Regions from separate parts of the Rothia sp. HMSC062H08 genome, predicted to be linked through region 2. Evidence: riboswitches for the same ligand, from Rfam matches in the RefSeq annotation. Region 2 holds a riboswitch; the other holds the start of a gene.
What was found. Region 2 has a riboswitch for thiamine pyrophosphate ahead of HMPREF2765_RS04600 (ECF transporter S component). Riboswitches for the same ligand answer to the same signal wherever they lie in the genome.

Region 1 (3,409 bases), on a different contig from region 2:
CCAGTTCGCCGCGCAGCTGGGCATGGTGCGCATCCGCCAGCTGTACTTCACCGTGGATGCCATCAACGCGTGGATCCCCACGATTCTGTGTATGCTCTGGGGCGCCGCCTGCGTGGCTCTCGGCTGGGCAAGCTGGGGTGCCGTAGCGACCGCCTCGGTCATGGTTTTCAGCCTCCGAATCCTCGCCGACATGCTGAACCACCACGTGAGCAGCCTGCGCATCATGCTCGTGAACATGGGCCGCGTGTTCGGTGTGGTCTCCTTGGCGAAGAAGCAGCGTGAGGCGCGTGCACAGCATCGCGCCGAAGCGTTCGCCGCCGTGTCTGATGAAGCCGTGAAGAACCCGGAGTACGCAATTAACTGCACCGACGTCTCCTACGGCTACTCGCCGGACGCCCTCGTTCTGGAAGGCATCAACCTGAAGATTCGCCGCGGTGAGGCGCTTGCCCTGGTGGGTCGTTCCGGTTCGGGTAAGACCACCCTGGCTCGTCTGATTGGTGGTTCGCTGACCGCCCTGGACGGCACCATCACCGTGATGGGTCGCCCGGTCGGTCACGGCGACTTCCCGACCGATGCCGCCGCCGACGGCCGCCCGCGCCTGCTGGTCTGCACCCAGGAAGCGCACGTCTTCTTCGGCACCCTCGCTGATAACTTTACGGTGGTCGTGCCGGATGCAACCGTCGAGCAGATGCGCGAGGCGCTGGACGCTATCGGTGCCCGCTGGTGGCGCGATCTGCCGCAGGGCATGGATACTGTCGTCAGCGGAGCGGATTCGCCGCTGACTCGCGACCAGATTCAGCAGCTGGCGCTGGCACGTATTGTGCTTGCTGACCCGCACGCCGTGATTCTGGACGAGTCCACCACTCAGCTGGAGCTCGCGGACGCAACCGAGTCCCTGAGCGCCGTGCTGGCGAACCGTGCGGTGCTGATCATTTCGCACGATGCGCGTATCGCCTCGCTGGCTGACCGTGCGGTCCTGCTGCACGAGGGCAGGATCATTGCGGAGGGTTCACCGGCAGAGATTTTCGCCCTGACCTAAGCCCGGAGGATAAGCCCGGCTGATAGTGCCCGGTACCGTGTGAAGCGGTGCCGGGCACTACTCGTTTAACGGGTGGTTTCCGTACAAGGGTGCGCTGAAATCGGCGGCGGGGAGCCCCTGTAGCAACGCAAGACTCAAACGAAAATTTCGGAGAGATTCACTTGTCACCCGCAAAACTTTCAGCTACTAAGAATCATTGTGATAACCTGGCAGAGCGATATGGGGTGCCTTGAGACGCCCGCGACCCGCTAACCTGCCAAACTAACCGCCCAACGAAGGGCTACGGCACAGCGAAGAGCTACAGCACAGCGGGCGCACGAAACGGCGTAATAACACTCAAGGCTGAGAGAATCACCCATTGAACCTGCTCTAGTTCGAACTAGCGAAGGGATTATCGATCATGGCAGAGCAGCCTACTGCGCCCGCGTGCGCACCCACTACCAACCCTGTACCCGGCGCGAGCGCCTCCGGAGCATCCGGGGCACCGCAGACAGCTCGGGTGCCGAGGGTTCTCTCCATTGCCGGAACCGACCCCTCCGGCGGTGCAGGTATTCAGGCGGACCTCAAGTCCATTGCCGCATCCGGCGGTTACGGCATGTGCGTGACTACCTCACTGGTCGCCCAAAACACGTGCGGGGTTCGTGAAGTATTCACCCCGCCCCTGGAATTTTTGACCGCGCAGCTTGCCGCCGTTTTTGATGACGTCACGGTTGACGCCGTGAAAATCGGCATGCTCGGCGACGCAGACACGATCCGCACCGTCCGCACCTGGCTGAGCGAGCATCCGGTGCCCGTGGTTGTGCTCGACCCGGTCATGATTGCTTCCAGCGGTGACCGCCTGCTGCAGGCGGAAGCGGAGCAGGCGCTGCGCGATCTCGTGCCGCTCGTGAATGTGATTACCCCGAACATTCCGGAGCTTGCCGTGCTCTGTGAGAAGGAGCCCGCCCAGACTTTCGATGAGGCGCACGAGCAGGCGGCGAACCTTGCGGCGGCGACCGGAACTACCGTGATTGTGAAGGGCGGCCACCTGTGTGGTCAGGACGCCGGTAACACCGCGGTCTTCCCGGATGGCACCTGCGCGCATGTGCGTACCCCGCGCCTGGAGAGCCGCAATACGCATGGCACCGGATGCTCCCTGTCCTCCTCGCTGGCAACCCGCCTGGGCGTGGAACTGCTCCAGCATGCCGAAGCCCCAGGACACACCGAAGCCCCAGAGCACGCTGCAGACCAGCAGCTGACCAGCGAAGACACCCACCGCGCCCTGCAGTGGAGCACCCGCTGGCTCCACGAATCCATCGCCGCAGGCGCCGGTCTGCAAGTTGGCTCCGGTGAGGGCCACGGCCCGGTGGACCACGCCGCCCGTGCCCGCCGCCTGGAGGCTGCCGCCTCCGCGTACCCGTGGCATCACCTGCTCGCCACCACCGACTCTGAGGGTAATACTCTGGACGGCACCAGCCCGGAGCGTCTGCTGCCGGTCAGCCCCGTGCCCGCCGGTGAAGCCGTTGTAAAGCCCGCCGGACCCTGGACCGCCGCCCTCTGGGCAGCCGGTGGCGAAACCTGGCACCAGATCCTGGACCTGCCCTTCGTGCGTGCCCTCGGTGACGGCACCCTCGACGAGGACCTGTTCGCCTTCTACCTGGACCAGGACGCCCTCTACCTGCGGGATTATTCGCGTGCGCTCGCGACTCTCTCGGCGCGTGCTGATACAGCTGAGGCGCAGGTGCACTGGGCCGCCGGTGCGCATGAGGCGATTGCCGCCGAATCGCAACTGCACGAGGGCTGGCTGGCGAACCGTGCGCGTCTGGGTGGCCCCTCGCCGATTACGATGGGGTACACGAATTTCCTGCGTGCCTCCGCCGCCGGTGATGATTACGTGGTCGGTGCCGCCGCTATCTTGCCCTGCTACTGGCTCTACGAAGAGGTGGGCGCTGTGCTCTCCTCGCAGAATCACGCGGACCACCCGTACGCGGAGTGGTTGAGCATGTACGGTGGCGAAGAATTCGCCGCGGATGTGGCACGTAGCCTCGCGGAGGTGGAGCGTGCGTTCGAGGCGGCTTCACCGGCTCAGCGTGTGCGTGCGGCGCAGGCGTACCTGTCGGCGTGCGTGTACGAGCGTGAGTTCTTTGACCAGGCGCACCGAGCATTGCGTTAGATTGCCGGGAGCTGCGCTAGATGACTGGCGCTGCGCTAGGGGCACACCGGAGCCAGCTCGCAGGTGCTATAGGTACCGATGCTTTAGGCGCCGGTTTTTGGGCTGAATACCGCCCCGGCATGGTGCGAGATGGGTGATTGATGCTTCACTCAGACTGCCGCCGGTTCGGCGGTTGTGCCGGTTATGCTTAAGGCGTCGGTGAAAACCGTTTGCGGTAG
Region 2 (3,409 bases):
AAGAACATCAGCGGGGTAGCCGCCAAGATAATGCCGACCAGCGAGATAACAATAATTGCCTTCGGGCCCAGGTAGTCATCCAGGTAGCCGCCCAGGATCGCGCCAGCCGCCGCGACAGCGCTACCGGCAATACCGAACAGAATCACCTCGGAAGTGCTGAAACCGAACGTGCCCGCCGCAAGAATACCGCCGAACGTAAAAATACCGGACAGACCATCACGGAACACCGCCGAAGCAATCAGGAACCACAGGGTCTGCGGGGACGTCATCTTCAGCCGCTTAATGGTGCGCCACAGCGCCTTGTAGGAGGCGAGCAGGCTACCCTGGCGGGCGGGGGAGAGACGCTCCATGCCCAGCTCCAGGAAACGCAGCTCGCGGGTGGGCAACACCTCCGGCAGGAAGCGCTCGCGGGTGCGCATCCGAATCAGCAGCGGCACGCAGAAGATGAGGCACCAGGCCGCGGCGAACAGGGTCACCGCGCGGATGTTGAGGGCCCCCTCCTCGCTCAAGCCCAGGGACGAGGGGGACAGCACGAAGCCCCACAGCACCACGGCCAGGGCGAGGATGCCGCCAATGTAACCGGCGGCCCAGCCGGTGCCCGAAATCTTACCGATATTATTCGGGTTCGAAACGCGCGGCAGCACCGCGTTGTAGTTCACGTACGCGAACTCGCTGAACACGCTCGCGGCAGACACCAGGAACACACCCAACCACAGGTAGCCCGGGTCGGGGGCGACGAAGAAGCACGCCGCCATCGAAGCGACCAGCAGTAGCGTGTTCACGCCGAGCCAGAAGATGCCGCGGCCAGACTTGTCGTTACGCTGACCGGTCACCGGCGCCAGAATCGCAATGAGGAACCCTGCAATGGTCAGACCCAGAGACAGCGCCGAGGAGGTCTCTTCGGGAGTGCCGAAATAGCTACTGGTCAGGTACACGGTGAAGATGAAGGTCATCATAATCGAGTCGAAGCTCGACGAACCAACATCCCACATGACCCAGGACGCGACCGAACGGCGGCTGTTCGCGTGGTCAACGACCCTACGCGGAGCCTTCGTCTTACGGCGGGGAGAAGAAATAGTCATAGTTGTGCTTTCGGATGCCGAGGTGGCGCTTCAGCGTAGCGGCGGCGTGAAACCGGCTGAAGTGGGGCGGGCGTGCTGAAGATGGAACACCAGGCGGTACGTACCGAGTGGAGATACGTACCGCCTAGTTCATGAACTTTCGCGCGGAAGGCGCAAAGTCTTAGTTGAAGAAACGACGCTGCAGGCGAGCAATACCGAAGCTCACTACAGCACCGACGACGGAGGTCGGAACGGTCCAGAGGATGACCTGACGCAGGGTGTCTTCAGAGTCGTGGGAAATGGCGGGAGGCTGGTTGCCGGTAGCCTTGGTCCAGGCTGCGCCCAGACCCTTACCAACCAGGGCAGTAGCGCCCATGTTGATACCCGCAATGGCAAGCTTAGCGACGGGGTTCATGTGTATCTCCTTAGCTGTATACGATGCGGCGTCCTGCCCGTGAACCCCTTCGGGGTTGGGTGAGAAAAGAGCGCCACTCCCTAGCGTATAGGGTTTAAGGCGTTCGTGCCGCCTTGGAGCCGCTCCGTCCCAAAATTGTACACCGTGCAATTCTGTAATGTGGGCAGAAGAAGAAAACAAAAAGCGGCAAATTGGCACGAACAGCCAGACACGCCTACAATCGAACCTGGGCTTCCACCTGCACCACAACGGTACGGACAAGGAAGCCCACAACGACAGGGGAGCGCCACCGAGGCGCTGAGAGTGCTAAGCAGACCCTCGAACCTGATCCGGTTAGTACCGGCGTAGGGAGTCGAATTTCTTCTCAATGCCCTCGTCCAATCAGAGGGCGAGGACATTCCCCTTCCAACGACGGAAGGATCACCAATGTCACAGAACGCAACCCCCGCCTCCCAGGCATCTAGCCAGGCAGAATCGAAGAAGCCGAACCTGCGCTGGCGAGTCAACGAAATCGTTATCGCCGCAGTTATCGCAGTAGCCTGCGCCGTCATCTTCTGGATCTGGGACATCGCAGTCGGCCCCGCCGCCAAAACTGCACTCGTAGCAGCACCCGAATTCCGCCCCATCGTCGCCGGCGCATGGCTGCTTGGCGGCACCCTCAGCGGCCTGCTCATCCGCAAGCCCGGTGCGGCACTCTTCGGTGAAATCGTCGCAGCATTCATCTCCGTGCTCTTCACCGGCGGCGCGTGGAGTGGTGAAATCCTGATTGCCGGCTTCTTCCAGGGCGTTGGCGCTGAAATCGCCTTCGCAATCTTCCGCTACCGTCGCTGGGACGCATTCGTAGCAGTCTTCGCCGGTGCGCTCAGCGGCCTGTTCATGGGTGTTAACGAAATCTTCATCTACTACCCCGACATGGAACCGGTCAAGGCAATCATCTACGTAGCGTGCGCCGTCATCTCCGGCGCAGTGATCGCAGGCTTCCTCGCATGGATTCTCGTGCAGAACCTCGCCAAGACCGGTGTGCTCTCCTCGCTGGCATCCGGCAAGACCCGCCGCTAACCACCAGCAACTATCCACCGGCTAGTCACTCACCACGAGTCACCACTCGGCACACTACAGCAGCCACACAAAAGGCTAAGGAACCATCATGGAAGCAACACCGCGCGGGGCGCGCATCGAGCTCAACAACTTCAGCTGGCACCACCCCGGACGCCCAGAACCCGTCATCAGCGGACTCAACCTCACCATCAACCCCGGTGAAAAAGTCCTGCTACTGGGCACCTCCGGCGCCGGCAAATCGACGCTCCTGCACGCCATCGCCGGTGTGCTCCACGATGACGACGGCGAATCCGCCGGCGGCACCATCACCATCAACGGGCAAGCACCCGCCGAAGCACGTGGCACCGCGGGCATGATGCAGCAGGACCCCGAATCCTCCATCGTCATGGCAACCGTCGGCAACGACGTCGCCTTCGGCCCCGAAAACCTGCGCGTACCCCGCGAAGAAATCTGGCGCCGCGTCACCGAAGCCCTCACCGCCGTAGGGCTCAACGACCTTGCCCTCGACCACCCCAGCAGCGCGCTGTCCGGCGGACAGAAGCAGCGCCTCGGCCTGGCGGGTATCCTCTCGATGCACCCCGGCGCCATGATCCTCGACGAACCCACCGCCAACCTCGACCCCTCCGGTGTGCAGGAGGTGCGCGACAGTATTCTTGCCGCCGCGGAGGCCACCGGCGCGACCCTGCTCGTCGTGGAACACCGCGTGAGCATCTGGGCGCCGCACATGGACCGCATTATCGTACTCGGCGAAGGCGGCACCATCACCCACGACGGCGCACCCGACACCGTGCTCACCGAAGCCCGTCGGGATCTCATCGACGCCGGCGTGTGGGTGCCCAACTACGTGCCGCGTGCGCCGCAGAGCAACAGCGAT

Region 1: linked by a shared signal. The riboswitch ahead of HMPREF2765_RS03230 (bifunctional hydroxymethylpyrimidine kinase/phosphomethylpyrimidine kinase) and the one ahead of HMPREF2765_RS04600 (ECF transporter S component) in region 2 are both predicted to bind thiamine pyrophosphate.

The regions. Positions count from the first base shown of each region.
Region 1 covers NZ_KV802665.1:125,472-128,880, forward strand. The annotation lists gene HMPREF2765_RS03225 (ABC transporter ATP-binding protein) at 1-1,039, shown strand, start outside; TPP riboswitch at 1,250-1,448, shown strand; gene HMPREF2765_RS03230 (bifunctional hydroxymethylpyrimidine kinase/phosphomethylpyrimidine kinase) at 1,440-3,191, shown strand.
Region 2 covers NZ_KV802666.1:95,759-99,167, reverse strand. The annotation lists gene HMPREF2765_RS04610 (MFS transporter) at 1-1,082, opposite strand, end outside; gene HMPREF2765_RS04605 (DUF4235 domain-containing protein) at 1,243-1,476, opposite strand; TPP riboswitch at 1,744-1,844, shown strand; gene HMPREF2765_RS04600 (ECF transporter S component) at 1,903-2,535, shown strand; gene HMPREF2765_RS04595 (ABC transporter ATP-binding protein) at 2,624-3,409, shown strand, end outside.